4 regions of the Sinobacterium norvegicum genome follow, and region 1 is predicted to be linked to each of the others. Evidence: predicted binding sites of a transcription regulator. Region 1 holds the regulator's gene; each other region holds the start of a gene.
The links. Region 1 encodes sigma-54, which starts transcription at its own class of promoters, with help from an activator protein. Its sites were predicted from a motif close to TGGCACANNNNTTGCNNT; they were not measured.
Positions count from the first base shown of each region.

Region 2: the regulator sigma-54 is predicted to act here: its motif matches at 2,796-2,813, upstream of glnL (nitrogen regulation protein NR(II)).
Region 3: the regulator sigma-54 is predicted to act here: its motif matches at 3,420-3,437, upstream of L9P87_RS13590 (VPLPA-CTERM sorting domain-containing protein).
Region 4: the regulator sigma-54 is predicted to act here: its motif matches at 4,098-4,115, upstream of L9P87_RS10830 (molybdopterin oxidoreductase family protein).

Region 1 is NZ_CAKLPX010000007.1:45,221-52,668, forward strand. It holds gene rapZ (RNase adapter RapZ) at 1-379, opposite strand, end outside; gene ptsN (PTS IIA-like nitrogen regulatory protein PtsN) at 403-864, opposite strand; gene hpf (ribosome hibernation-promoting factor, HPF/YfiA family) at 884-1,186, opposite strand; gene L9P87_RS17280 (RNA polymerase factor sigma-54) at 1,285-2,784, opposite strand; gene lptB (LPS export ABC transporter ATP-binding protein) at 3,021-3,746, opposite strand; gene lptA (lipopolysaccharide transport periplasmic protein LptA) at 3,747-4,379, opposite strand; gene lptC (LPS export ABC transporter periplasmic protein LptC) at 4,369-4,938, opposite strand; gene L9P87_RS17300 (KpsF/GutQ family sugar-phosphate isomerase) at 4,974-5,948, opposite strand; gene L9P87_RS17305 (MlaC/ttg2D family ABC transporter substrate-binding protein) at 6,142-6,828, shown strand; gene L9P87_RS17310 (BolA family protein) at 6,967-7,209, shown strand; gene murA (UDP-N-acetylglucosamine 1-carboxyvinyltransferase) at 7,261-7,448, shown strand, end outside.
Region 2 is NZ_CAKLPX010000004.1:88,057-95,504, reverse strand. It holds gene L9P87_RS14980 (tRNA (cytidine(34)-2'-O)-methyltransferase) at 1-182, shown strand, start outside; gene ntrC (nitrogen regulation protein NR(I)) at 241-1,677, opposite strand; gene glnL (nitrogen regulation protein NR(II)) at 1,664-2,737, opposite strand; gene glnA (glutamate--ammonia ligase) at 3,076-4,479, opposite strand; gene thiI (tRNA uracil 4-sulfurtransferase ThiI) at 4,812-6,254, shown strand; gene serA (phosphoglycerate dehydrogenase) at 6,320-7,448, opposite strand, start outside.
Region 3 is NZ_CAKLPX010000003.1:346,690-354,137, reverse strand. It holds gene L9P87_RS13610 (penicillin-binding protein activator LpoB) at 1-113, opposite strand, end outside; gene L9P87_RS13605 (LPP20 family lipoprotein) at 113-664, opposite strand; gene L9P87_RS13600 (SDR family NAD(P)-dependent oxidoreductase) at 850-1,821, opposite strand; gene L9P87_RS13595 (glutathione S-transferase family protein) at 2,103-2,723, shown strand; gene L9P87_RS13590 (VPLPA-CTERM sorting domain-containing protein) at 2,768-3,364, opposite strand; gene radD (DNA repair helicase RadD) at 3,581-5,356, opposite strand; gene L9P87_RS13580 (metal-dependent hydrolase) at 5,367-6,371, opposite strand; gene cofH (5-amino-6-(D-ribitylamino)uracil--L-tyrosine 4-hydroxyphenyl transferase CofH) at 6,477-7,448, opposite strand, start outside.
Region 4 is NZ_CAKLPX010000002.1:392,793-400,240, reverse strand. It holds gene L9P87_RS10835 (DmsC/YnfH family molybdoenzyme membrane anchor subunit) at 1-1,681, opposite strand, end outside; gene L9P87_RS10830 (molybdopterin oxidoreductase family protein) at 1,744-4,008, opposite strand; gene L9P87_RS10825 (spinster family MFS transporter) at 4,155-5,495, opposite strand; gene L9P87_RS10820 (HP1242/YdcH family protein) at 5,623-5,859, opposite strand; gene hda (DnaA regulatory inactivator Hda) at 5,942-6,643, opposite strand; gene L9P87_RS10810 (DUF2066 domain-containing protein) at 6,680-7,448, opposite strand, start outside.

The DNA of each region.
Region 1 (7,448 bases):
GAATCACACGCTCGTCTTCAATTGCCTCCTGCAATGCGGTGTGGCGATTGCTCAACGGGTGCTTACGACGAGTTTCACTGAAACGCTTAATTAGAGAGTTGTTGTCGGCGTCGAGATAGATAACCGAGGTCTCGACTTCTTCCGGCAGTGATGAAATAAGGGTGGGAAACTCAGAGAGCGTACGAGAGCTATTGCGGGCATCGATGCAGACGGCAAGCATCTCTTGTTCGGGGGACGAGTTGGCTCTCGCCTCACTGATCAAGGCGGGCAATAGATAGGCGGGTAGGTTGTCGATACAGTAAAAGCCGACATCTTCTAACACATTAAGCGCTGTACTCTTGCCGGAGCCGGAGCGTCCGCTGATGACGACTAGTTTCATAGCTTCCCTATCTTGTAATCCAGTTAGCCTGTTGCAATGGGCTGCAAGGCGGCATCAAAAAGTTCTTGGTTGCTGTTGGTTGCCCTCAGACTTTGGCAATAATCTTCAGCGCTAAACAATTCCGCCATCATTGACAGGGCCTGAAGGTGATCATCGCAGGCTTCCTCAGGAACCATCAGCACGAACAAGATATCAACAGGCTGATCATCGATGGCATCAAACGCAACGGGTTTGTCGAGGGTGAATAAGGCGCCGGTAATCCCCAGGCAGTTGGGCACTCTGCAGTGGGGGATGGCAATGCCTTTGCCAATGCCGGTGCTGCCGAGCTTTTCTCTTGCATTAAAACGCTGAAACAGCTCCTCGTTATCAAAGGCGCTGACATCCTTGCAGATATGTTCTGCAATGATTTCTAGCACGCGTTTTTTGGAGGAGGCTGACGCACCTGAGACGGTGCGTTCTAGTGTGAGAATATTTTGCAGTTGCATGATAATTTAATAAGTCTTGCTATCTGGAGCCATGATTACTGGCGGTTTGCTTTTCTTTGTATTTCAGCAATTGACGGTCTAGCTTGTCAGTTAGCAAGTCGATTGCGGCATACATATCAGCCGCTTCCGAGGATGCGGCAATGTCGGCGCCGGTCACGTGTATCGTGGCATCGGCCCGGTGTCTGGTTTTTTCAACAGTCAGTGTAACATGTGAGTTGGTAATACTATCAGAGTGTCTACTGAGACGGCCAAACTTATTGGTGACATATTCGTGTAAAGCTTCAGTAACATCGACGTGGTGACCGCTGATATGGATTTGCATATGTTTATCCTCTGTCGCTACAGGCTGTAATTGCCCTGTTGTCTGTGTGAATACCGCATCTTGGTTGTCGCCCAATATTTGACGGGCTTATCTATAGTCTAGACCAGTTGTTTGCGTTCGTTTGAGGGAGGAATCATCATGGATTCTCTGTACTTAGCGATTGTCCGCCGGGCGACCTTAATCCCTTGCTCTGCCAGCAGCTTGGTCATTGCATTGTCGCTGAGCGGCTTGCGAGGATTTTCGGCGGCCACCAATTTTTTGATAATGGCGCGGATTGCCGTCGATGAGCATTCGCCGCCACTTTCGGTGCTGACGTGGCTGGAAAAAAAGTATTTCAGCTCGAAGATGCCCCGGGGGGTGTGCATGTATTTCTGCGTTGTCACCCTGGAGATCGTAGACTCATGCATTTCAACGGCGTCGGCGATGTCGAGCAGGACCATTGGCTTCATCGCCTCATCACCGTAGTCGAGAAAACCCTGCTGCATTTCGACAATTTTGCTGGCAACTTTCATCAGTGTTTCATTCCGACTCTGCAAGCTTTTCAGGAACCAGCGTGCTTCCTGCAAATTGTCTTTTAAAAAGGTATTGTCAGAGCTATTGTCGGCCCGCTTGATTAGCGAGGCGTAATCGTTGTTAATGCGTATGCGGGGGGCGATATCGGGGTTTAGCTCCACTCGCCAGTGTTCATCGACCTTGCGGACGTAGACGTCGGGGACAATATATTCGGCGCTGTTGGCCTCTAAGTCATCACCAGGACGGGGGTTAAGGCTTTGAATCAGGCTGATAACGGCCTTCAGTGGCGCCTCTTTGATGCGAGCTCTACGCATTAGCTGATTAAAATCTTTGTTGCCCAGTAGCGGTAAATAGTGCTCGACAACTTTTTTGGTGTCACTGAGCCAAGGGGTGGACTCGGGTAATTGGTTGAGCTGAATTAGCAGGCATTCTCTTAAATCTTGGCTGCCAACACCGGGTGGGTCAAACTGCTGAATACGATGCAGTACGGCCATTACCTCGTCGAGTTCAATGTCTAGCTGATGATCATCCTCAAAACCTTGATGGATTTCCTCGGCACTCAGTGACATAAAACCAGAGGGCTCTATGGCATCGATAACCGCGAGACCAATCACCCTATCGGTGTCGGACATGGGAGTGAGGTTTAGTTGCCATAACAGATGCTCGTGCAGGCCCTCGGCCTGACTGTTCCGGCTGTCGATATCAAAGTCTTCGCCGCCAGGTCCTGCGCTACCACCGGTGTTCTGGTAAACATCATCCCACTGTGTATCAACGGGAAGCTCTTTGGGGATGTTGTCAGGGTTTGACCAATCGATATCAGACTGAGCGGCATCGGCGGGCGTTTCGGGGCTGGCTGTTTCTATTTGGGCGGGTCCCTCAGTCGTATGGTTGAGGGCTTCTAAATTATTTTCCGGTGAGGCGTTATGTTCCTCTTCGGTGACTTCGAGCATGGGGTTGGAATCGAGAGCCTGCTGGATCTCTTGTTGTAAATCGAGCGTTGACAACTGGAGTAGGCGAATAGCCTGTTGCAGTTGCGGGGTCATCGTTAATTGCTGACCCATTTTCAGTTGCAGCGATTGTTTCACAGCGACAGATTCTCCCAAGCGAACCGCGTATCAGTCTCTGTTTGCTATTTTCGGTTATAGCAATAATAAGAGCTCTCTGAATAGCCGGATATCCGCCGGCAATCTAGTAAGGCCGGCATTATAATCATCAGTAACTCTGTAAAAGCAGTAGTTATTATCAAATTTATACAGCGTCAGTTTATCGGTAGTCGCGACGACAAGCAAACATTAGACCAGCTTTAAAATAGCCTTTGTGTTTAGAGCTTGAATTGCTCACCCAGATAGACTTTGCGGACCTGATGATTACTCAAAATAGTCTCTGCGGTGCCCTCGGCAATAATATAGCCTTCGCTGACGATATAGGCCTTGTCACAGATGTCGAGGGTCTCTCTGACATTGTGATCGGTAATGAGTACCCCGATGCCTTTGGACTTCAGGTGATTAACAATCCCTTTGATCTCGTTAACCGAGATGGGGTCGACGCCAGCAAAGGGCTCATCGAGCAGGATAAATTCAGGCTCTGTGGCCAGCGCTCTCGCTATTTCTACCCGGCGCCTTTCACCTCCCGAGAGAGACATGCCGAGGCTTTTACGAATATGGGTGATATGGAATTCTTGTAGCAGCTCTTCCATTTTTGCATGACGCTGTTTCTTGTTTAAATCCTGGCGTGTTTCGAGTATCGCAAGCAGGTTGTTTTCCACCGATAATTTGCGAAAAATTGACGCTTCCTGTGGCAGGTAGCCAATCCCGTGTTTGGCCCGGCCGTGCATAGGTTCTGCGGAAATATTGGTGTCGTTGATCCACACCTGGCCGGCATCCTGGGGCACAATCCCGACGACCATGTAAAAGCAAGTGGTCTTACCGGCGCCGTTGGGGCCGAGTAGGCCGACAACTTGCCCGCTGTCTATCGACAATGAAACATCTTGAATGATTTTACGTTTTTTATAGGCCTTGGCTAAATTGTTGGCTTTCAGGGTCGCCATCTAAGGTTGCTCACTTTTATCGGTGCTGTCAGTGTCAGTTGGCGCCTCTGGCGCGGGCTCGCTGGTGGGTATGGCCTCGTCCGGTATTCTATCTGATGGCGGGGTGACCTCTGCGGCGGGTGCCTTCTTTTTACTGGGGGGGAGGACTACGTGAACGCGGCCATCGCCCTCTTGTTGGTCTTTGTTGCCCTTGGCTTTGACGATTTCTTCCGCCATGAGGTATTCAATCTGTTCGCTATCGACCTGGGTGCCATCCTGTTCGATACTGGCCTGGCGGGTCAGAACGAGTAGCTCTTTGGCGGCATAATAGTCGATGATTTCGCCGCGGGCATAGACTATCGCCTTGTTTTCTTCGGGGCGCTGTTGCAATTTTGCCGGTTTGCCCAGCGCCTGAATTTTGGATAATTCGCCGTTGACCTGGTTGATGATAATTTTGTCGGCTTCAATATGAAGCGTGCCTTGGTCGAGTTCGACATTACCGATATAGGTGGTAATCGCATTCTTATCGTCACGCTCGGCGCGATCAGAGCGAATATGAATAGGTTGTTCGCGGTCAGTAGGCAGCGCCTGGGCCAGCTGGACCGTCAGCAAGGAGCAGAGAATCGCAATCGCTGTTAGGGGGCTATGGCTCATAAACAGAGTGAACTCCAGAGAGTAGAGAAATAAATTCTTTGTTGAAGTCAGCGTGCATCCCCGTCGCCTTGGTGACGCCTGATGCCTGGGTAATCGTCACCGCTTCTTTGGTATCGGCGGTATTGAGTACGGTGTTAATTAATAATATTTCAGTGTTCAGCACGGTACTGTCGGCAGCGGTATTACCGGTGGTAATCACTACATTGTTGGTTAATAGTACGGTTTTATCAGGGTTTACCGTAGCATTTTTTGCCGAGGCTATCTGTTTTGTCACACTGGCCTCGTAACTCTTGATGACCGGGTTAGTCACAAAAGAGGTGTCGCTGTGATCGAAGTGAATCGCTTTGTCAGCAATCGAGTGGGTATCCAGCTTGCCGTCGACATCGAAACTGCGGTGATCGGCTTCGGTGATATACCATGCTGGTGCTTTAATCACGGCGGCCACTAGCAGGTCGCCGGTATTGTTATCCGGCGAGGTGAAGTAGGCAACAGCAGTGACACCAATGACGGTGGCGGCTGCGGCCAGCCATTGTTGTACCTGTCTCGATCGTTTGCTCACCGGCTAGCATCCGTAACGTGTTAATAGTGTCAAAATTATACCAGACCGGCTCGTAATAGTGCATGCAGATGGACGACACCGGCTAGGTTATCGTCTTGGTCGACAACAACAACAGAGGTGATTTGGTTGTCCTCCATGATTTTCAAGGCACTGGCCGCCAACATGTCGGGGCTGACAGTCTGGCAACCTGGGTTCATCAATTCGCCAATAGTGGCTCGGTGAATGTCGATTTCGCTGTCGAGGCTGCGTCGTAAATCACCATCCGTGAAGACCCCAACGACTTTTTGTTGTTCGTCGACAACAGTGGTCATGCCGAGGCGTTTCTCGCTGATCTCAACCAGCGCCTTACTCAGCGTGGTATTGGTTGAAACGCGGGGGATTTCATCACCATAGACCATGGCGTCAGACACTTTCAGCAGCAGGCGTCTACCCAGAGTGCCACCGGGGTGAGAGAAAGCGAAGTCGTCGGCGGTAAAGCCTTTCTCCTCGAGCAGTGCAATAGCCAGTGCGTCTCCCATGACCAGTGCCGCGGTAGTGCTTGATGTTGGAGCTAAATTCAGTGGACAGGCCTCTTTGTCGATACTGACGTTGAGGTTGGCATCGCTGGCCTGCGACAGCGGTGACTGCGGGTTGCCGGTAATGGTAATCAGTGGTGCGCCCATACGCTTGATCAGCGGTACGATGGTGACAATTTCGGCGGTATTACCGGAGTTGGACAGCGCTAGTACCACGTCATCCTTGGTAATCATACCCAAGTCGCCATGGCTGGCCTCTCCTGGGTGGACGAAAAAGGCCGGGCTGCCTGTGCTGGCTAGGGTGGCTGCAATCTTATTGCCAATATGCCCCGATTTACCCATGCCGGTCACTACAATACGGCCTTTGGCCTGCAGCATGAAGTGGCAGGCTTTGTCGAAATTTTCATCGAGGCTGCTTTTAAGGTCGTTGATCGCCTGTTGCTCGAGGTCGATAGTGCGTAGCGCAGACTGAATAAAAAGAGGCTGGGTCGTCATAGGTTAGACCTTAGAGTAGGGCGAATAGTTTGAGCATGTTAATCAAAGCCGATAGCTGAGTACAGAACAAGTTTTTAGTGGTTATTTTTTGTGGTTAAACATGTTCTTTATCAACCGTTAATACGGGGGGTGTGGGTTGTTTAAAGAGGGGGTATACTGAGGTGAATAAAATTACTGTGTTGGAAGGTGTTCGATGTTGTTAAACCTGTATCGCTGGCTGGCTGTTTTACTGGTTATGGGCTCTGTGACGGTTGCTGCCCAAGGGGCTGAGACGCCGGGGCCTGAAAAAGTGATCGCGCAGGTAAGTGAAGAGGTGATTGGTGAGATTACGCTGGCCCAGCAGTATTTCGAGCAGGACCCCGAGCGTTTCTATAATTCAATCGAAAGAATATTGGACCCTGTGGTCGATTTCACCAGTTTCTCTCGCAATGTAATGGGTAAGTATGGCAGCTCAGCGGCCTACCGAAGTTTGGCTACCAAAGCAGAGAAAAAGCAATTTGTCGACCGAGTCAGACGCTTTAACCATAAGTTTAAAGATGGCTTAATTCATACCTATGCCAAGGGTTTGCTGGGGTTTGGTGGTAATAAAATAGAGGTCTTAGCATTGACTTCCGAACAGCATCAACAGGTGCTGGATAGGCAGTCTGTCGATGTAGTTCAGCTTATCCACAATGATACACCGACGCCTTACCGCGTTCAGTATAAGATGCGGCCGAGCAAGAAAGGCGATTGGAAATTACGCAATGTGGTCATCGAATCTATTAACCTAGGCAGTGTCTATCAACAGCAGTTTGCCAGCGCAGTAAGAACCTACAATGGCGATATTGATGCCGTCATTGATAATTGGTCTGTGACGCCGCAGCAGGTCGATGGCTCATAGCATGTAGGTCTTGGTTGTGCAGGGGGCTTAAGTTTGACTGGTGGCGCAGGATTTCAGCTTCCTCAGCTCGCAATGTGGGGGTAAATTGTCTAGAATGCGGCACAATTATTCCGTATTAAATCTTTTTTAGGTATATCCATGCAGGCTCAAGAGATACAGCAACTATTAGAGCAGCAGCTCGCAGGCACTCAGGCAACAGTCAATGTCAACGGCAGCCATATCGATATTACAATTGTTGGTGATATTTTCGAAGGTGTCAGCCGCGTTAAGAAGCAGCAGCTTGTTTATGGCGCGATCAATGAGCATATTGCCTCAGGCGCTATTCATGCGGTTGACTTTATCAAGGCGTTCACGCCGGAGCAGTGGGCTGCAAAAGCTTAATTGCTGTACCTTTATATCAATTCCTGAACTCAAAAATACGTTAGAGGCTCAATGGATAAGTTAATGATTACTGGCGGCACCCGTTTAGATGGGCAGATCCGCATTTCTGGCGCAAAAAACGCTGCGCTTCCTATTTTGGCGGCAACACTATTGTGTGATGAGTCGGTGGTGATTCACAACCTACCTCACCTGCATGACATCACCACGATGAACGAATTACTTCGCTGCCTAGGGGTGGA
Region 2 (7,448 bases), on a different contig from region 1:
TACTGTTGTTCGGTGCCGAGACACACGGCTTGGCGCCGGCGGTGATGGAAACGATTGCGCCCGAGTTACGGATCAAGATTCCGATGCAGCCGAATAACCGCAGCCTCAACCTGTCTAACTCGGTGGCTATTATCAGCTACGAGGCCTGGCGCCAGCTCGATTACGCTGGCGCTGCCGAGTAAGCGCCGCCAGTATTGAGGCCGTCGATGCTATTCCGCGGCCTTGGTTGAGGGCCTGGTGCTAAGCGGTTTCGCTTTCCAGCTCTTCGCCGCCCTCGTCCATACCCAGTTCCTTGATCTTACGCGACAGTGTATTGCGCCCCCAGCCGAGCAGTTGCGAGGCGTCGCGGCGTCGGCCATTGGTGTGTTTGAGCGCGCTCTCGATCATGATGCGCTCGAAAATCGGCACCGCGGTATCGAGCAGCTTGCTTTTGCCGCCATTAAGTTCTTGTTCGGCCCAGCTGCGTAAATCATCCTGCCAGTTTGAAGCCCCCTTCTCCTCGGGTTGCTGATTGAGCAGCTCTGGCGGCAGATCGCCGATATGAACCTCGCGACCGGAGGCCATGACAGTCACCCAGCGGCAGGTGTTTTCCAGTTGGCGAACGTTACCCGGCCAATTCAAGCCGGCGAGATACTGCTCGGTATCGCTGGTTAATATTTTAGTCTCCACCGCCAGCTCCTCCGCCGCGGCATTGAAGAAATGCTTGGCCAGACGGGGAATATCCTCGCGGCGCTCGGCCAGCGTCGGGATGTGGATGCGAATCACATTGAGGCGGTGGAATAAATCCTCACGGAAGCTGTGTTCGGCCACCAGGCGCTCTAAGTCCTGGTGGGTGGCGGCGATAATACGCACGTCGACCTTGACCGGGGTGTGGCCGCCGACGCGGTAAAACTCGCCATCCGCCAGCACGCGTAGCAGTCGAGTCTGGGTCTCGGCCGGCATATCGCCGATCTCATCGAGAAACAGCGTGCCGCCGTCGGCCTGTTCGAAGCGACCCCGACGGAGTGCTGCGGCGCCGGTAAAGGCACCCTTCTCGTGGCCAAACAGTTCGGACTCCATCAAATCTTTCGGTATGGCGGCCATGTTGAGGGCGATGAATGGTTTTTCTGAGCGGGGTGAGTGGCGGTGAAGCGCCTGTGCCACCAGCTCTTTACCGGTGCCGGAGTTACCGTTGATTAAGACGGTGATATTGGAGTGTGACAGCCTGCCGATGGCACGAAACACCTCCTGCATCGCTGGGGCCTCGCCAATGATCTCGGTTTCTTCGATTACATCTTCGCTGAAGGCGGCTTCCTGCTGTTGCTCCTTGCTGTGAGCCAGCGCCCGCTTTGCCATGGCCACAGTTTCGTCAATATCGAAGGGCTTGGGCAGATACTCGAAGGCACCGCTCTGGTAGGAGGCGACGGCGGAATCTAGGTCGGAGTGGGCGGTGGTGATAATAACCGGCAGATTGGGGTAGGTCTCGTGGATCTTGCCGAGTAGTTCTAAGCCGTCGATGCCCGGCATGCGGATATCGCTGATAATCACGTCGGGGCGCTCGTTGGGAAGCTGGCGGCAAACCGCCTCGGCGCAGTCAAAACTGGTGGTGTCGATACCCGCCTGATTCAACGCTTTTTCTAATACCCAGCGGATTGAGCGGTCGTCATCGACTACCCAAATATTATTATGATTGCTCATTTGATGGCTCCAAGGGGATATACATTGAGAATTCGGTGTGGCCAGGCTCGCTGCTGCATTCGATCAGACCCTGATGCTGGCTTAAAATAGATTGTGCGATAGACAGACCGAGGCCACTGCCTTCGGCGCGTCCAGTGACCATTGGAAAGAAGATCGTCTCGGCCAGCTCGGCGGGGATGCCGGGGCCGTTGTCGATGATCTCGATCTTGCAGACCAGGCGGTGGCGAATATTGCTGATGGTGAATTGGCGCAGTACGCGGGTGCGCAGCGTAATGGTCGGATTATCAAGACCATCCAGGGCCTGCATGGCGTTTCTGATGATGTTTAAAGCCGCCTGAATCAACTGTTCTTTATCGGCATAAAGTGGTGGAATACTGGGGTCGTAATCGCGGACAAAGTGAATAGCATCATCGGTTTCTGCCGAGATCAAGGTGGTAATACGTTCCAAGCATTCGTGCACGTTGGTCATTGCTGCCTGCGGAATGCGATGGGGGCCCAGTAGGCGGTCGACTAGATTACGCAGCCGGTCGGCCTCTTCAATAATAATCGTGGTGTAGTCTTTTAGCTCATCGTCGTTTAATTCACGGGCCAGTAATTGTGCCGCACCGCGTAAGCCGCCAAGCGGATTTTTTATTTCGTGGGCGAGGCCGCGAATCAGCGTGCGACTGTTTTGCTGCGAGGCAATCAGCGTCTCCTCGCGTGAAATTTTCAGCATCCTATCCATTGGCTGCAGTTCGATTAACAGTGCCGGTTGCTTGCCGACTTCAGTCGGTGTTACCGAGTAATCGACGGTAATACTGAGGCTATTAGGCAATTGCAGCAGGGTTTGACGCTTGGTAAACGAGCGACCGACATCGACAGCCTCACGCAGGGCTTTGACAGATTCGCTGTCTTGATGAACCAACAGGCTGAAATCCAGGCCGAGTACCCGATGACCGCTGGAGTCGAGCAGCATACGTGCGGCGGGATTGAGGTAGGTAATACGCAGCGATGAATCTAACAACATGACTGCCGTTGTCAGGTTGTCGAGAAGCAGGCCATGTAAGTCGTTGTTCATCATTGTTTAACTACCAGTCCCCATTGTTTTAAAACTATATTTGCTAGTCATTACTATAGGCTTAGCAAAAACTACACCAACTTAGGTGGGCGCGGAGGATTACTGCCGAATGAGGCATTGTTTGCTGGGGCATCCGTGATGGCGTCAGTTTGCCATCATGGCCAAGACCGCCCTTGTCAGCACGATCGATACTAGCAAGAGTGAGCGCACCAAAATAGTGCCAAAGCAAAATGGTAATCATATGGTTAGGGTTATAGTGCTGCTGTCTGGCGGTCAGACTTTTTACCAGCCAACAAAAAAGGCCTGCAAAAGCAGGCCTTTTTTCGTATTTAATCGAGTGATTAAACTGAGTAGTACATCTCGAACTCAACAGGGTGAGTTGTAGAGTTAAGACGCTCAACTTCGGCCATCTTCAATGCGATATAGCCGTCGATCATGTCGTCGTCCATTACGCCACCGGCTTTCAAGAAGGCACGGTCAGCGTCTAGCGCTTGTAGTGCTTGCTCTAGGCTTGAAGCAACAGTTGGGATCTCGGCAGCTTCTTCAGCAGGAAGGTCGTATAGATCCTTGTCTGCAGCTTCGCCTGGGTGGATCTTGTTCTGGATGCCGTCAAGGCCGGCCATCAACATAGCGGTAAAGGCTAAGTATGGGTTGGCTGATGGATCACCGAAACGTACTTCGATACGGCTGGCCTTAGGGCTTGGCACGAAAGGAATACGGATTGAAGCAGAACGGTTACGAGCAGAGTAAGCCAGCATAACAGGCGCTTCGAAGCCAGGAACCAAACGCTTGTACGAGTTGGTTGAGGCGTTGGCGAAAGCGTTGATTGCGCGAGCGTGCTTAATGATACCGCCGATGTAGAACAGGGCAGTTTCAGAAAGGCCAGCATAGGCATCGCCAGCCATGATGTTAACGCCGTCTTTAGAAAGCGACTGGTGAACATGCATACCAGAACCGTTATCGCCAACCAGAGGCTTAGGCATGAAGGTAGCCGTCTTGCCGTAGGCGTGAGCAACATTGTGTACAGCATACTTAAGAATCTGAACTTCATCAGCCTTCTTAGTCAGCGTGGCTGGACCTACACCGATTTCACACTGACCAGCAGTGGCAACTTCGTGGTGGTGAATTTCGATTTCTAGACCCATGTCTTCCATCGCGTCACACATGGCGCCACGAAGGTCGTGCAGGCTGTCCAGTGGTGGTACGGGGAAGTAACCGCCTTTAACAACAGGGCGGTGGCCCATGTTGCCGTCTGCGAATGACTTGTTGCTAGACCAAGCTGCTTCTTCAGAGTTGATCTGGTAGCTGGTGCTGTGGATATCAACATTCCACTTAACGTCGTCAAAAACGAAGAACTCAGGCTCGGGACCGAACAGTGCAGTATCGGCGATGCCAGTAGAGCGTAGGTATTCTTCAGCGCGGCCAGCAACAGAGCGAGGGTCACGGTTGTAGCCCTGCATAGTAGTAGGCTCAACGATGTTACAGATGATAACAACGGTGGCAGACTCGGTGAAGGGATCGATGTAAGAAGAAGAGTCTTCAGGCATCATGACCATGTCTGATTCGTTAATGCCTTTCCAGCCAGCGATAGAAGAACCATCAAACATTTTACCGTCTTCGAAGAAGCTCTCGCCTACTTCTGAAGCAGGAATGGTGACGTGCTGCTCTTTACCCTTAAAGTCGGTAAAGCGAAGGTCTACCCATTTGATATCGTTATCAGCGATTAGTTTAACTGTGCGTGACATAAATACGTCCTCGGTCGGTATATTACGGCTAGTGCCATTTCTTTTAGTATTAAAACTCTTCGGTTTATGCCGAGAGTTTATAAATATGGCTTTACAAAAGCAAGAGGCGTGCCAGAGTCGATATCGGCGCAATTTCAAGCACTTTGCAAAGGATTGTGCACCTGTTTGGGGAAAACGCGCTAATTCGGCTCATTAGTCGCACCAATATGATGCGTCAATGCTCTTTTTTGGTGCTTTGGTGCATTTTTTACCGTATAGACCTTAAGGATAAGTACAGCGACAATCAAGTGTTTTATAATGAACAAATATTGTTATTGATCTCTAGGGCTATTATGAAGTTTGTCGTCAAGTTTTTCCCCGAAATCACCATAAAGAGTAAGCCTGTGCGTAAGCAGTTTGTGCGCATGCTGACAGATAATGTGCGCACGCTGTTGCGTCATGTTGATGCCGATGTGAAGGTCATCCGGGATTGGGACAAGCTGGTTGTCGTCAGCGAGCAGGATGCGTTGCTACCCCGCTTTGTCGAGGTGTTGTCGAATACCCCCGGGATTGCCTATTTCAATGACGTGGTGCAATACCCGCTGGGTGATTTACACGACATTTTCGAGAAGACCAAGGCTATTTGGGGAGAGCGCTTGGCGGGCAAGACCTTTGCTGTGCGCTGTAAACGTGCCGGCAAGCATGAGTTTAAGTCTGGCGATATCGAACGCTATGTAGGGGGCGGATTGAACCAGCACACTGAGGCACTGGGTGTTAAGCTCAGCAAGCCGGAGATTACTGTGCAATTAGAGGTTCGCGACGACATCCTGTTTGTTATTAATGAGCGACACGAGGGCTTGGGTGGCTTCCCAATAGGCAGTCTCGACCCAGTTATCTCATTGATATCCGGTGGTTTCGATTCAAATGTCGCCAGCTATTTGACCATGAAGCGGGGTCTGCGCACGCATTTCCTGTTCTTTAATCTCGGCGGTCACGCCCACGAAATAGGGGTGAAAGAAGTTGCCCTGTATCTATGGCAAAAATATGGCGCCTCACATCGAGTGCGTTTCATCTCGGTGCCCTTCGATGGTGTCGTTGGCGAGATTCTCAAGAATGTAGACAACTCTCAGATGGGGGTTATTCTGAAGCGTATGATGCTGCGTGCCGGCACCCAGATTGCCGAGCAAATGGGGGTTCAGGCGCTGGTCACCGGTGAGAGTGTGGCCCAGGTGTCGAGCCAGACACTGACCAACCTCAGTGTGATCGATTCGGTGACCAACAGCTTGGTGCTGCGTCCGCTGATTACCATGGACAAGCCGGAAATCATCAAGTTGGCCGAACAGATCGGCACCGCCGAGTTTGCTGCCAACATGCCAGAATATTGTGGTGTTATCTCGGTCAAGCCGACCACTAAGGCAAAGCCTGAAAAGATTGAGCGGGAAGAGGGCAAGTTCGATTTTTCGGTGTTGGATAAGGCGGTGGCAGACACCAAACTGATTAATATCGATGAGATAGATCTGAGCGAGCAAATCGAGGATGTCGAGGTAATGCCGTTCCCCGTTGGCGAGAGTATCGTCATCGATGTGCGCCATCCGACCGAAAGGGAGTTGTCGCCGCTGCGGTTGGCTAAGAACGAGGTGTTGGATATACCCTTCTTCGAGTTGCACGGTAAGTACGCTGAACTCGATCAGAGCGAGCACTATATGCTGTACTGTGAGAAGGGCACGATGAGCCGGCTACACGCCTCGCATCTAAAGCATGAAGGCTACCATAACGTATCGGTCTACCGGCCATAGGGTGAAATCGAGACAATAAAAAAGGAGGCCTAGGCCTCCTTTTTTATTGCTGACTAAGTGTGTACTTAGAATAGTACGCGACAGCGAACCGTACCGTCGATGGCACTCAGTTTGTTCAGAGCCAGCTCTGAGAAATCCTGATCGATATCGATCACCACATAACCAACACTATCGTTAGTCTGTAGGTACTGGCCAAGGATGTTGATATTGTTATCAGACAACGCCTTGTTGATCGCTGACATAACGCCTGGGTGATTGTCGTGGATGTGCAGCAAGCGGTGTACGCCTTCATGGGCCGGCAGCGCAACGCTTGGAAAGTTGACGGAAGATGTCGTTGCACCGGTATCGGAGTAACGAATCAGTTTCTCGGCAACTTCGAGGCCGATATTTGCCTGGGCTTCGATGGTCGAGCCACCAATGTGTGGCGTCAGGAAGGTGTTCTCGAAAGCGCGCAGTGGGCTAACGAACTCTTCGTTGTTTGACTTGGGCTCGGTCGGGAATACATCGATGGCAGCGCCGGCCAGCTTCTTCGACTCAAGCGCGGCAGCTAAGGCGTCGATATCGACAACAGTACCGCGTGAGGCGTTGATGAGAATGCCGTTATCTTTCATCTGGGCAATCTGTTCGGCGCCAATCATGTCCTTGGTCGAGGCGGTTTCAGGCACGTGTAGGCTGACGATATCAGAGCTTTCAAGAAGCGCCTGTAGTGTCGGCATCTGAATCGCATTCCCCAGGGGCAGCTTGCTAACAGTATCGTAGAAGTGCACTTTCATACCGAGAGATTCTGCGATGACAGACAATTGCATGCCGATAGAGCCATAGCCAATCAGGCCAAGCGTCTTGCCGCGGATCTCATAAGAGCCAGTGGCAGATTTATCCCAAACACCGCGGTGGGCTTTGGAGCTTTTTTCGGCAATGCCGCGTAGCAATAATATTGCCTCGGCAATAACCAGTTCAGCCACAGAGCGAGTGTTGGAGAACGGTGCATTGAACACGGCAATACCGCGGTTCATTGCTGATGTTAGATCTACCTGATTGGTGCCGATGCAGAAGCAGCCGATACCAATAAGTTTCTTCGCCTCGGCGAGAACCTCGTCGGTTAGCTGGGTGCGTGAACGCAAGCCAACAAAGTGTGCATCACGAATCTTGGCGATTAATTCGTCGCCAGCCAACGCTGTTTTGATGTATTCAATG
Region 3 (7,448 bases), on a different contig from region 1:
GCACCACTCAAGTCGACAGTTTCATCGGCATCCATACGTTTGACAGAGGTGCCACAGGCCGCTAATACCGCAACTGTGGCAATGGTGACAATAGACTTAAACAGGGTATTCACTAGGGATTCTCCTTCACAAAACGATCAAAATTCATATTGGTTTTTTCTATCACCTGCTGCTTAACCTCATCCGTCAAACCCTTGGCTCTCTCGATAGCATCTTCTAGGTTATCGAGGTCTAGCTCGACAATTGAGTAAATGTCTCCGTTCTCTTCATTGCGCCAGCGACCAATGATTTTCGCCCCCTTTAACGCCAACTGTGTCTGGGTCTTTATCTGCTGTTCGACGCTATTATTCGCCACGCCACCGGTGGCGGTGGTGTAATCACCAGAACTGCTGTCGACAGTTGTCGATAAAATACTGGCCAATTCTGCTCGCGCGCGATTATCAGCAACATTTTTTTGCAGCGATGTGTCGCCAACAACTGAAGACATCCCCACACCATAGATCAGCCGACCATCCTCATTACTGATCGCCTGAGTCCCCTCATTCACCCAGTCGGGGGCCCCCTTAATCGACAAATCACTTTTAACATTTGAACCGCCAGAACAGGCGGCTAGACCAAAAACCATGATGGCAGCCAGAAGGCTATGCATTAGACGTGTCTTCATTGCTATGATTCCATTACCAATTTATCGATTAAATATAGCCTGTTATGCGCTATGTTTGAAATATAAAAAGGGTTTTTCTTTGAATTTTCTTAATTCAAGCAGAAACTTAGGTAGATATATTTAGAGGAATAGAATGAAACATCAAGCCTCAACCGTATCGAGGCCTGCTGCGAGTATAAGCTAGGCTAAAGCTTGGCGACGAGCGTTTCGGTGTATTGCCACAACGATCGCGCCGCTTGGCGGTCTACGGCATGGGGGTAATAACCATGCGATTGCACACCAGGCTCTACCTGCTCAGCTATCTGGCAGTCCTCCAGATACAAACCCCCGATATTTTCAAGGCTTGGCGACGTTGCCGCCCATACCGAGGTTGCAGCACCGGCAGGGATTGATTTTCGCATCGCAGCGGGGGCGCGTTCCTCTCCCCCCTTCTTTTCAGCCCCTGACTGCTTACCGCCAGCCATAATAAAGGTAATATCTTCAGGGGTAAGATGACGCCCCAAGTCAGTGATAATCATACCGGGGTGAACTGCATTGGCCGTTACACCGAAGTCGCTATACCGCCGGTTAAATTCGACAGCGAATAAGGCATTAGCCGTCTTGGCAGCACCATAAGCCTGCCATTTATTGTACTCCGTTTCGGCAAAGTTCGGGTCGGCAAGGTCGACACCACTGTATTTATGGCCACCTGAGCTTAGAGCAACCACCCTGGCGCTGGCCGCGCGCTTCAACGCCTCAAGCAAACCCATGGTGAACACAAAATGCCCCACATGGTTGACGCCAAACTGACTCTCTAAACCCTGTGCGGTCTGCTCATAGGGGCAGGCCATCAAACCAGCATTATTAATCAATATATCAATCACAGGGTAATCGCCCGCAATGGCGGCGCTGGCAGCTCTGGCGCTGTCAATGTCAGCCAGGTCCAAGGCCACGGCCACTATGTTTTGATTGCCGGTTAGCTGCTTTAGCTGTTGCGCTTTTTCAGTCGTCTTAGCAGCGTTGCGAGAAGCCAAGACAACCGTGGCATTTTTACTCGCCAAAGCGCGTGCTGCCTCCGCCCCCAAACCACCAGAAGCCCCGGTGACTACCGCGGTCTTGCCGGTTAAATCTATTCCCTCCAACACATCATCGGTGGTCGATTGCGCATTAAAACCCATGGTCATACCCTGCGTTAATTAAAGTTGAGACTATCTCAGCAGTAATGTCCCACATCAGCAAGTACTGTCAACACCGCTTGCCGAACATTTCACCCTTTCTAGTTAACACCTTTGGATGTATTCATGGCAGGGGATTAATGAATTAGTGAACAGCGACGACAATGCGGCAGAACGACAATAACGACAACGAGCCTTGACTATGAGACCCGGTCGTCAATATCGAGGTTTTTTGTTACGCTTAGAGCCCTGACTCAAAAACAAAAATATTCATCGAGGCTTTTATGCTAACCATCTACGGTCACACCAATACTCGCTCGCTGCGCACAACCTGGCTTGCTGAAGAGCTGGGGCTTGACTATCAATTTCAACAGGTCAATTTAGCTGAGGGAGAGCATAAGGGAGAAGCCCATAGACGCATCCATCCCGGAGGTAAAATACCCGCGATCGCAGACAATGGCTTCACACTGACTGAATCTGGCGCAATCGCCAACTATTTGGCCGATAAATACGCCCCCGGCAAGCTAACCCCCCCCTTTGCCACGGCCGAAAGAGCACTGTATGACCGCTGGTGCTATTTTGCACTCTGTGAACTCGAGCAACCGCTATGGAATATTGGCAAACATAAATTTGTCTTACCCAAGGAGCACCGGGTCAAGGAAATCATGCCAACAGCGGCTTGGGAGTATCAACAAGCACTGGCGTTGCTCAGTGATGGCCTTGGCCAACAACAATATATCCTCGGTGATCAGTTCTCCGCCGCCGATATTTTACTACTGCAAACTCTGCAATGGGGTGCCGCCTTCGGTCAAGCGCTCAACCAGCAGAACCTACAGGACTATCTAGCCCGCGGCCAAGCACGCCCCGCTTACCAGCGAGCCCTCGCCAAAGAAACCGCAGCATAAAACAGGCAGGGCCTTAGCAATTCGCCAAGGCCCATCAATACGCGCTACGACAAGAGCACCCGCCTCTTTCTACGAATAAGACTGGCCAAGCCCAACAACGAACTGCCAAACAACCACGCGCTGGCAGGGACTGGCACAGCCGCCACCGCATCAAAACTAATGCCTTCGACCAAGAAGACAGATAAGCTGCTGGCACCACTGACATCGAAGGAGGAAATACCTTGGATATTTAGGCCAAAGCTTTGCGAGCTACAAAAAGCACAACTATCACTGTCCAGCGTCAACGAACCAAAAACTCCTGATAATATTGCCTTATCCGGCCCCTCCCATTGGCGAAATTTAATCCCCGTAATATTAACCGACTGATTGAAACTAAAACCCAAGGTTTCACCATTTTGTAAGCCAGGCAAATTGATCCCGCCCTTATGAACACCAAAACCATCCAGGCTGTAACTACCAATATTGTAATGTCCAGCATCGGCGGTCACAGATACACCGCCATTGGATAATTGGCTATAACTTGACGTGGTATTATTGATACTGCCCAGACCGGTGAAATCGACATAATCTGCCGTTGCAGAAGCTGTGGATAGTGCCGATAACAACAGCGCTGAAGACGCTTGAAAAACAAAATATTTCATTACTTATTCCCTTATAAAATTAACAAACCTAACTTCCGTTATAGGTATAAAAGGAATAGCAAGCTGCAAGCCAAAATTGAAAAATACAATTTATTCATGAGCTTAAATGGTTATCACAATCCACAACCAATATGTTCACTGTAAACTATCTCGTCGTTTATTGGCGTGAACTTTAAACTATTAAATGACTTATCTATCGCGATTTGAAATAAAGAATTACTGAAGCTGATTGGCTTGTCGATATGCGCCATGATAGTCAAAAATTTTCTCCTGAATTCGCCAAAAATTACCCTTCTTTTTCGCGATGACAAAATCTGGCGCTGTAAAGAAAACCGAACGTTCAACTACCTGTTGATGGGTGGCAAATATCAACGGTTCCACTCCCTGATTGAAACGCCGGCCAAACAGCTGATTGAAGACTGCTCTTTGTCCTCGATTGGAAAAATCAAAACTCTCACTCAGCTCTGTTCCGTCCTCATCGTAATAGACAATTTTTAGCCGTCCATCTTGCTCGCTAAACGTCGCACCGGCGCAACGAATAACTCGGTAGTCTCTCAGTCTCAAGGCATCTTTGAGCTTGTTATCAGGGTCTACAATCGCCTCCCCACACTGACGGCAAGACCTGGCTGCAATATCGTTTTCGGCGCCACAACTGTTACATTGCTTAAAGCGAAAACGGTAATCACAAGCTGTTACCTCCCCCTTCTCGTCTTCCTCCATGCCCCAGCAGCGCCTGCCATAGTGCTCGATGATATGCCCCTCGTCATCCTGCTTGCCCCAAAATGTATTGGCAAAATCACAGCAAGGACAACTTACCATGACAGGAACACTGTCGCTGCTGGGCTTTTTCTCGCCTACCTCAGGGTAGAATAAATCAAACCCATTGGCCGCATAATCAATGACCAGGCAATCATTTTTACCCTCACTCAAACGCAGCCCACGACCAACAATCTGCTGAAACAGGCTAACCGAAGCCGTTGGTCGTAACAGCGCAATCATATCAACATGGGGAGCATCGAAACCGGTGGTTAAAACAGAGACATTAACCAAATACACTATCTCTCGACACTTGAAAGCAGTAATTAGTCGTTCACGCTCATCGCTGGCTGTTTGACCGGTAATCAAGGCGGGGTTGAAGGCGGCTAAATAGCCGCAGATCTCCTTAGCATGTTCAACCGTGGCGGCAAAAATCATCACACCCTGACGGCGATGCTGTTGAGCTAACATCACAACCTGCTCAACAATCGACTCTGTTACACGCGGATGTTTTGCCAGCAAGCTATTCATCTCAGTCGATGAATAGGCGCCGGAAGCAGAAGTCTTTAACTGTGAAAAATCATACTGACTAATCGCCGCATCAATGATTTTTGGTTCGGTCAAAAAACCGTTTTTAATCATATATCGCAGCGGTAATTCATAGATACAACGCTCAAATGGCCTCGGCTGCTGCGCTCTTAAAAAACCATGATAGTGATGACGATAAACCCAGCCCAAGCCCATGCGATATGGTGTTGCTGTTAAACCTAACAGCTTTAATCGAGGGTTTACCGTGCGCAGCTGTTTCAGCAACAGGTAATATTGACTGGTTGATGGATCATCGCTGTCAACGTTGTGATGACTGTGGCTGACTCGGTGGCACTCATCGACTATGACCAGTGAATATTCATCATTAAAGTCATCGAGGTTGCGCGCCACTGACTGAATACTGGCAAAGGTAATTTGATGCTGCCTATTCTTCTGTTGCAGCCCTGCGGAATAAATCCCAGCCGTCAGGCCATAACTCTGGTATTTCTCATGGTTTTGCTCAACCAGCTCTTTCACGTGAGCCAGAATTAATAGCTTTCCCCGCGCTATTTTAGCCAACTCTGCAATCACGAGGCTTTTGCCTGCACCTGTGGGCAGCACAATCACCGCGGGGTCATCGGTTTGCCTAAAGTGTTTGAGAGTGGCATCCACGGCATCCTGTTGATAAGGCCTTAGCTGATAAACCATAATATCTTCGTCAGTTCAGAGATGGCGGAATAGTCTGATCACCCAGCATGCGTTGCCATAAGCGGGGTAAGACCTCAGTAACAGCGACATGACGGGGTACCGTGACCGGCGTAATTTCACGCCATTGACCCTGGCTGTATTCCGCCAAATAAAAAGCAAATGGATTGGACTCTGCCATCCCCAGCCGAAGGTCGGTCGCCTTAAAATACTCACCCTCCAGCTGATAGCTGACAAAGCCGTGGGCGAAGCGGTCGAATACAGCCAGCGTTGGAAAACGGGCCTGAGCCGGTGGCAAGCCACGATCATACTGAACAAAGCGAATATAACCGTCCTGGTCAAGAAACGAGCTGGTTCCCTCCCAATACGTGTTATCGCCCAGCACCAAGGCCCGCCAAAGCAGCGAATTAAACGGCGTTGGGGTGACCAAAAGCGGCCGACCGGCCAGCTCGGTATCAGCCAATTGATGCTCAACACGAATAATTATTAATTGCTGTGCCACCACAGTCCAGACTAAGTAAGCCGACGAAACGGCTAAACCCCAGCGGCAAGCAACCGCTTTGTGCTGGCTAAACTTCGCCCAGATAACCGCAATAATAAGCGGTACGGTATAAAATAAATCGATAATAAATATACTCGAAATCATCACACTGGGACGGTCTAGCGGCCAGAATAAATGGGTGCCATAAGTGGTAAAACTATCGAGTAAAGGGTGGGTAATCAGCGCCAGAGCAACAAGGGTGAACAGTTTTTTAAAAGGCCAGTACTCAGCCAGTTTGGCATTGCATCGCAACAGCCACGACAACAATAAAGAAAAGGGTAGCAGCACAAAAAGTGAATGACTAAAGCCGCGGTGATTCACTGTGTTGGCCAGATCAGTGCCGTAATCGATAAAGACATCGAGATCGGGCAGCGTGCCCAGCATTGCCCCGGCAGCTAACACCTTGCCATTGCACTGCCTGCCTGCAACAGCGCCTGCCACTGCCGCACCTAATACTGCCTGAGTGATTGAGTCCAATGCACCACCTTCAAGTTAATAACAAAGCCAATATCGACAGGCTTGATAATGGTCGGCAACCACAGTATGTGGGCAGCACCCCGTGCAACAGTATGTTAGGTGTTTTTAGCCCGCCTTCACAATCAAAGCTGAATCGAAGGTATCAGACTTCGACGACATATCGTTAATTGTCTCTGTTAATATTGCTGCCTGCGCGGCCGCAACTATGCGTTCGGTGCTGACATCACCGTAAATGGTATTGCGTTGACGGGGGCTTCTCGCCACCTCTGCAATCACCGACTGCATGATATCAGGTGACCACTCTTGGCCAACATCAGCACCGGCAGCGCGGGTAATTGACTCGTTCATCAGTGAACCACCGAGGTCATTGGCACCGGCATTGAGACAGGCCTCAACCCCCTTGCGCCCCATTTTCACCCAGGAGGTTTGGATATTATCAATCAAGCCATGAAAAACGATTCTGGCCACCGCATGCATCATGACTGATTCGATAAAAGTCGGCCCCGGGCGTGAATGACCGCGCAAATACATCGGCGCCTCTTTTCCGACGAAGGGCAGCGGTACAAACTCGGTCATCATACCGGTGCGTTGCTGCAACGCACGGATCTTAAGCAGGTGACGCGCCCAGTGTTTGGGTTGTTCGATATGACCATACATAATCGTCGCTGTGGTTTTAAGTCCGACACTATGAGCTGTCTCAATCACCTCCAACCACTCATCACTGGTCAGCTTGTCACTGCACAGTGTGGCCCGAACCTCGTCATCGAGAATTTCCGCAGCAGTACCCGGCAGTGTTGAAAGCCCGGCATCTTTTAATTGCAGTAAAAAATCTTTCAGAGAGAGCCCCAGAGTTTGCGCACCCTGAGAAACCTCCAGGGGTGAGAAGGCATGAATATGCATCTCTGGCACTGCCGCCTTTACCGCTCGACAAATACTTAAATATGTATCACCAGTATAGTCAGGGTGTATGCCACCCTGTAGACAAACCTCTGTGGCACCGCGCTGCCAAGCTTCCGTTGTACGGCGCTGCAGTTCCTCTAGCGATATATCATAGGGTTTACCGCGTAGATCCTCGTG
Region 4 (7,448 bases), on a different contig from region 1:
CCACTCCGGTCAGGGCCAAATAGGCCAACAGTGCCACCGCCAGAATATTCACAACCAACAGAGTATTGCGCAGCAGATAACTGTTGCCGAAGGTGGTGCACTGAATATAGTGCGACGCTGCACCTTCGTGATTGCCGTGGTTCATCGCTCGGGCATGGAAAAACAATCCAACTAATTCCAGCGCCATGCCGGCCATCATCAGCACCGCCGTCGCCTGTAGAAAACCACTATAAGACTCTCCTAGATAAGCCCAAACCGGCACTGTAATCAGCGACAGCGCGATACCACCGAAGGTCAGGGCTGTACCGACAAAGCTGGTAGCGGTCTGCCAGTGATCCCAGAAAGGACGCGCCTTGATCCGGTAGCAGCGATACATGTAGTACAGTCCCGTCGAACCGGCAACCGTCGCCAACCAGGCAAAGGTCTGTGCCGGTGCGGCTAAATCTGGCAAAGTTGCAAGCAGCGGTAAATAGCTGACAATCAAGGCATTGGCTGGCAGCTGACAGAGCAGATGCAGGCCGGCAAAGGCCATAAACAGCATAATCCCCAAGCCCTCACGACAGACCGGTGAGTAGCGCAGGTTGTTAAAGCCGCGGTAGAAGCGCATCGGCTTACCGAGGTGGATGGTTGTCATCAACAGACCGAGGCCAGTCAGACCTAAGCAGAGCAGCAAGAACGGCACATACAACGCCGAGGCGGTGAGTTCGTTAAAGGCGCTAAGGCCCAACTTGCCACCAAAGAAGTTAACAATAAAGCCACCGATGGCCATCTGCACGGCGAGGGTGAAAATTACCAGCGGGTTTTCCCGCGAACTCAACCGCGGCAGATTCCAAAACGTCTCCTTGCCTTTTTTCTGGTCGACCACGGGGCTATAACCGCCGTCATCCTGGCGCTTATATTTTACCGGCATGCCATCGGTGCGGGTCACCACATCGGGCATCGACTTGGTCTGTTGAAAGCGGATATTGGGTTGAGTAATCGAGGTATCGGGAAAGCCCGGCAGATTGGTCTTGGCCTGCTGGCGATTGTCCGGGGTGTTTTCCACCACACCGAAGTTCAGCGCATTACCCAGACAAGCGGCAACACAGGCCGGCTTTAAACCCACCTCTAAGCGGTCGACACACATATTGCACTTGGACACCTGGCCCTTGACCGGGTCGAGCTGCGGCGCATTGTACGGGCAGACCCAGGTACAGTAGCCACAACCAAAACAGGTGTCAGGGTCCTGCAGGACCGCACCATACTCGACGTGTTTGGTATAGGCCTTGGTCGGACAACCCTTTAAACACACCGGATTATCGCAGTGGTTACAGGCCATCGAAATATTCATGCGGCGGAAATCGGGGTAGGTGCCGCCCTCAACATAACCGACCGAGCGAAACGCTAAGTGGGCGGGGTTGTCGTTTTTCTCACTACAGGCTGCCTCACAGGCGTGACAGCCGATACAGTTATCGGCGGTGAAGTGAAAGGCATGCTGCTTGTTGCGGTTGGGGTTGTCGCCAACAAAATCTTCCTCGCCGTTGATGCCCATGGAGCGGTCTTTACAGACCATGTTATTGGCATCGCCATCGGCGCCAGCGCGCTCAAGGAGGTCGATGGCCAGGCCGTAGGTGTTCTCGGACTGCATTACCGGGTCGTTTAGCTTGGCATAACTGGGTTCATTATCACGTACTTTAAACATATCTGCGTCGCTCGTATTTCTTGCTAAAATTTATCGCTGTTTTCATTGTCAATCTCAACCGCCTAAAAACTGCGGCGACGGGCATTCAGCTGCGCCGCCTCGAGTTGGTCGACTTTCTCAATTTTCACCGAGAACTGCTTGAACGCAGGCTGACGCGAATGCGGGTCGAGCAGACCCAGCGATAAATGGTTAACACAATCGTGGAAATGGAAGGGAATAAACACCATATTGCGCGGCACCCGATGGGTTAACTGCGCCATTACCACCGCATCGCCACGACGGCTGACCAAGCGCACATAGTCCATGCTGCGAATGCCTAACTGCTCGGCGGCATCGGGGTTAATTTCCATGTAGGGTGTCGGGCTGTATTTATTGAGGTTACCCAATTTTCCGGTTTTGGTGCGGGTGTGGAAGTGCTCGACCACCCGGCCCGAGTTCATCCAAAATGGGAACTGCTCACAGGGCACCTCGTTATTTTCAATATAATCCAGCGCCATTAAATTGGCCTTGCCGTTGGGCGTCTGGAAATGACCATCGCTATAGAGACGCTGAGTACCTGTCTCCTCGCCCTCTTTCATCGGCCATTGAATACCGCGCTGCTGTTCAATCAACTTATGACTCATGCCGGCGATATGCAAAGTGCGGCCATCGCCCTTCGATAGCTGTTTCATCTCATCGAAAACATCGGAGGCGGCAGCGGGGAATTTCATCTGTTGGCTGACATCCCAGCGCTTGGCCAACTCATTAAAAATCCACAGATCGGGCTTGGAGTTTCCCGGCGGCTCAACAAACTTGTTAGCCAGATTAACGCGGCGCTCGGTATTGGTCAGCACGCCGTCCTTCTCGCCCCACACCGCACCCGGTAGATACACATGAGCATATTCGGTGGTCTCGGCATCGCGGTAACCATCTTGCACTACCATGAACTCAAGGTTTTCTAGCGTCTTACGAATACGCGGCAGGTTTGGCATCGAGGTCATTGGGTTGGTGGCGACAATCCACAACGCCTTGATCTGTCCTGACTCGATGGCGGGAAAAATATCGGTTTCCTTGAGGCCAACCTTGGGTGGAAAAAAGTCGGCGTCGACATTCCAAAACTCCGCCACTTCTTTTCTGTCTTTTTCTTTCTCCAGCATGCGATAACCGGGCAGGCCTGAACAGGCTGACCACTCGCGGGTTCCCATGGCATTACACTGACCAGTAATCGACAAGCTGGTACCGCCGGGCTTGCCGATATTACCGGTAATCAGGTTGAGGTTGTTGATCGCGCAGACACCATCACTGCCGTGGGTCGACTGATTGATACCCATGGTCCAGATACTCATCGCCGAATTGGCGCGGCCATAAATACGGGCAACATGGCGAATCATATCCTCGTCGATGCCACAGATCTTCGCCGCCGTGGTGGGGTCATACTTGTCAACCACGTCCTTCATCTGTTCGAAGTCATTACAGTGAGCATCGATATAGTCTTGATCCTGCAACCCCTCTTTCAGAATCACATGGGCAATGGCATTCAACAGCACTAAATCGGTACCTGGCGTAATCGGCAGGTGGATATCGGCAAACTGGGCAAACATCGTCACTCGAGGATCGACGACAATCAACGGGAAGTCTCGCTTCTCCATCGCTTCTTTAAGGCGCCAATAAATAATCGGGTGTTGCTCGGGTAGATTGGAGCCGAAAGCCATTAGGCAGTCGGTGTGCTCAAAATCGTCATAGCAACCCGGCGGGCCATCGCTGCCGAAGGAACGCTTGTAACCCGATACCGCCGAGGCCATGCACAGCGTGGTATTACCATCATAATTGTTGGTACCAATACAGCCTCTAACCAGTTTGCCAAGGGTATAAAACTCCTCTGTCATTAACTGTCCGGTAGAGACAATAGCAACCGAGTCACGGCCATACTTATCTTGAATACGCTTGAACTCGGCGGCGGTTTTATCCAGCGCCTCATCCCATTCGACCGGTTTATAATCGTCGAATATTCTATCGCGCATCAACGGCTGCACACCGCGCCCGGAGGACTCTGACAGTTCGTGTTCGAAGATTCCCTTGATACACAACTTACCGGTATTGACCTTGCCGTCATCGACACCACGGGTGGCCACGGGACGCCCCTGCTCATTGACCCCGACTTCTAACGAACAGCCTGTGGAGCAGTAACCGCAAACAGCGTATTTCCACTCTTTGACTTTCTTGTCGGCGATAACAATTGGTTTCTTTTTCTTGCGGCCAAACAACATATCTCTCTCCCCAAAACCGGTGCCGGGTAACTTCTCACTGACCATGCGCTCGCCGAGGGCGATTGCGCTAATATGGTGCAAGCCAGACCTTAGTCATTCACCGGTGGGTGAGGGCTGAGACCTGCTTTAGCAGTGGGAAAACGACTCCATCAGACTATTTTGAGTATATTCATACAAGAAATATGCCAGCTAACAATTTCGCTCGATATATTGGCCTTAAGCTCGCTCTACGACACCAGGTTTTGCTGCTGAAAAGCCAGTGCTCGGCGAAAATCTTTGAGGCCAGAATACACCACTGCCGCCGCCACAGGGGCGAAGATCGCCGCCGCCAAGGCCATCGAGTAATTCAACTTAGCGTCGCTTTTAAAGACAAAGTCTGTAAAAAACGCAACCACTGTTGGGCCCAGTGCCAATCCGATCAAATTGGTAAAAAACAGCAACAGCGCCGACACCTGTGCCCGCCATTGGTTGGGAGTAATCAACTGCAAGGCTGCCGTTGCCACGCCAAAATAGCCAAACTGAAAAAAGATAATGCCGCCGGCAACTATCAGCGCAGACTGCGCCGTTGGCATCAGCGGTGCGGCGACGGCAGGAATCAGCATGGCCAAGGCCACGATAAAAACAATACGCATACTGGCATCCTCATAGCCGCGGGCGCCCAGCCAGCGGGTAAAGGCGGCGATGGCAAAGGCACCCAGACTGCCAACAACAATAAACATGGTGCCAAAAATAGCACCGGATTCGGCCTTGGCCATAGCAAAACTGCGCAACAGGAATTCAATAAACCAGGCCATGGTGCCGTAACCCAAAATCGACAGCAGCGAGACGCCGATGATATGACCCAGATAGGCCCGTCGGAATTGCTTGATATAGCCCAGCAGCTCTTTGAACGTCTCCAACATGGGCTGGTCGACAACCGCATCAGCACTGACACCCTGACGCTTAGGCTCAGCGATAAAGCCCATGAATAAAACAACGACAAAACCCGGTGCGCCAACAGCAACAAAGGTTAACTGCCAGGCTGCCATCTCACCAACAAGCGGCAGCGTTAGTGGCGTCATAGACGCAAAATAGTCATAGACAGAACCCCCAATAATGTAGGCCAAGCCACCACCGATGGTAATACCCAACGAATAGAACGCCATCGCCGAGGGGAGTTTTTGTGGGCTGAAATAGTCACTCATCATCGAGTGTGCTGGGGGCGACAATGCCGCCTCACCAACACCGACTCCGATGCGCGCTATAAACAAACCGCTAAAGCTTTTCGTTAGCGCGCAGGCGCAGGTGGCGATGCTCCAAAAAAATATGCCCCAGGTAATAATTCGCTTGCGACTGAAGCGGTCGGCGGCCCAGGCGATAGGCAAGCCCAAGAAGGTATAAAAGATCGCGAAGGCGAATCCATGCAACAGGCTAAACTGAAAATCTGAAATATCGAAGGCCTGACGTATTGGCCCAATCAACACACTCAGTATCTGGCGATCAATAAACGACAACACATAAGCAACAAACAGCAGTATCAGCGCCTTGTTCGCCGCCGAAGAGGAGGGGTAAGAAGAAGTATGTTGCACTGCACGTACCTGCCGATAGACGATTTATTATGGCTCATCATGATAACAAAGTCGTGCAGCAAAAGGTCTCAAAACACACGGCGAGCTCCGCCTTTGTGGGGGAGGAAACGAGGATAAACCGGCAGTGTTAACGCAGTAAGCGGCTGACAATTTGATCCTTCATTTGCACCCGGCGCAGCTTGAGCTCGGCCATATGCTGATCGGTGGTGGGAACCTCTTGCGCCTCCAGGCTTTCTATCTCGCCGGTGAGACTGTCGTAGTCCCGGGCTAACTCGGCAAATTTTAACTCGCTGGCACAGAGGCTTTTGATAGTGTCGATCTGATCGCTGAAATCTTGCTTTAAGGCGTGACTCGGTACATACATTGGCGGCATCCTATGCGATAAAAAAAGGTGCTAAAAACTATAGCCCAGTTTTATCCAATACGCCGCCCGGTATCGGCAACCGCTACCAGGCCATGACCGCCTTGACAAAGGGTACGGTAATCTTGCGCTTCTCAGTCAGCGAGGCCTGATCCAGGCGTTCCAATACGGTCAACAATTCAGCAATATGGCGGGGCGAGCGAGCGAGAATAAACTGACCAACCTCGGCAGTTATCTCCAGACCGCGTTGACGGCCATGGGCGGCCAAGGCCTCGAGTTTTTCCTCGTCATCCAGCTCGTGCAATTGAATCACAATGCCCCAACTCAGCCGCGACTCTAAATCGGCCAGACTCAGCCCCAGACGCTGCGGCGTGCTATTGCCGGCCAACAGCAATTTGGCACCACCACCGTCGCGACAACGATTATAAAAATGAAACAAGGCCTCTTGCCAGTCGGCTCTGTCGGCCACTGCCTGCAGGTTATCCAAACACACCAGCGAGATCTCATCGCAGCCTTCCAGCACCTCGCCAGGCAGGCGATTAACAACAGTATCGAGGGCGATATAGACGGCGCTGCCGGCCTGCTGTTCGTTGACCGCCGCCGCCGCGGCCTGCAACAAATGACTGCAACCGCAGCCCTGGTTGCCGTATAAATAGAGGTACCACTCACCGTTCTCCAATGCCTGCTGCGTCACGGCGGCAAGCGCCAAACGATTACCGGCACCGGTGATAAAATTGTCGAGTGTTGGCTCGTCGGTTAACGACATCGCCAATGCCATCTGTTCCATGGGTTACCTGTGGTTAAACATCGCGGTCGCAGTCATTTAACCCTGCCACTGATAATATCGCAACGGCGCTATAGGCTGATCGACGATAACCGGAGCCACCTCGGCCTCCGCCGGATTCGCCACCTCGACGCTGTCCTCGGCGCTGCCCTCAGTGCTGTCCTCGGCGCGACTCACCGCCTCGTCATCACTGACCGCTGCCGGCGTCAGCACAGGCGGCTGAGCCGCCTGCGGTGTTTGAATCAACTTTGCCGTGGCTTCTTTTAGCCGACGGTTTAACGAGATCGCCTGCCACACCTGCTCTTCGGTGCCATCGAGTTCCAGCGCAAAGACTACTTGCTCGCCCTCGATATACAGCGGCCCGACTTGGCGTACTGCCTCGAGACCGCGCAGATACAATAACGCCGAGGTGTAATCGGCAAAGCTGTCGATGCTGTCGATGCTGAGCTGTAGCTCGGCGCTGTTTTCACCGACAATCACCGCATAGCGACGCGACAGCGCCTCGGCGACGTTGTCGATGACCGGCGCCAAGACCGCGTTAAAATCCTGCCCCTGACTGTCGAAGCTGAAATGCTCTCCGGCATGGCTAAAGGTCCAGCTTGCACGCCACTGGCTTTCGCCGGTGGCAACAATACGGCCGACCAGAATAGCATCGGCCTGATAGCGTTCAGAGGCAGCAAATAATGATTGCTGCTGCATCTGCCAAACATCATCGGTGCTCACCGCCATAATATCAGTCATGTCGTAGACCGGCAGCAGCATTGGCAGACCACGACGCTTGGCATTGGCCGCCAATGCCTCTGCCAAA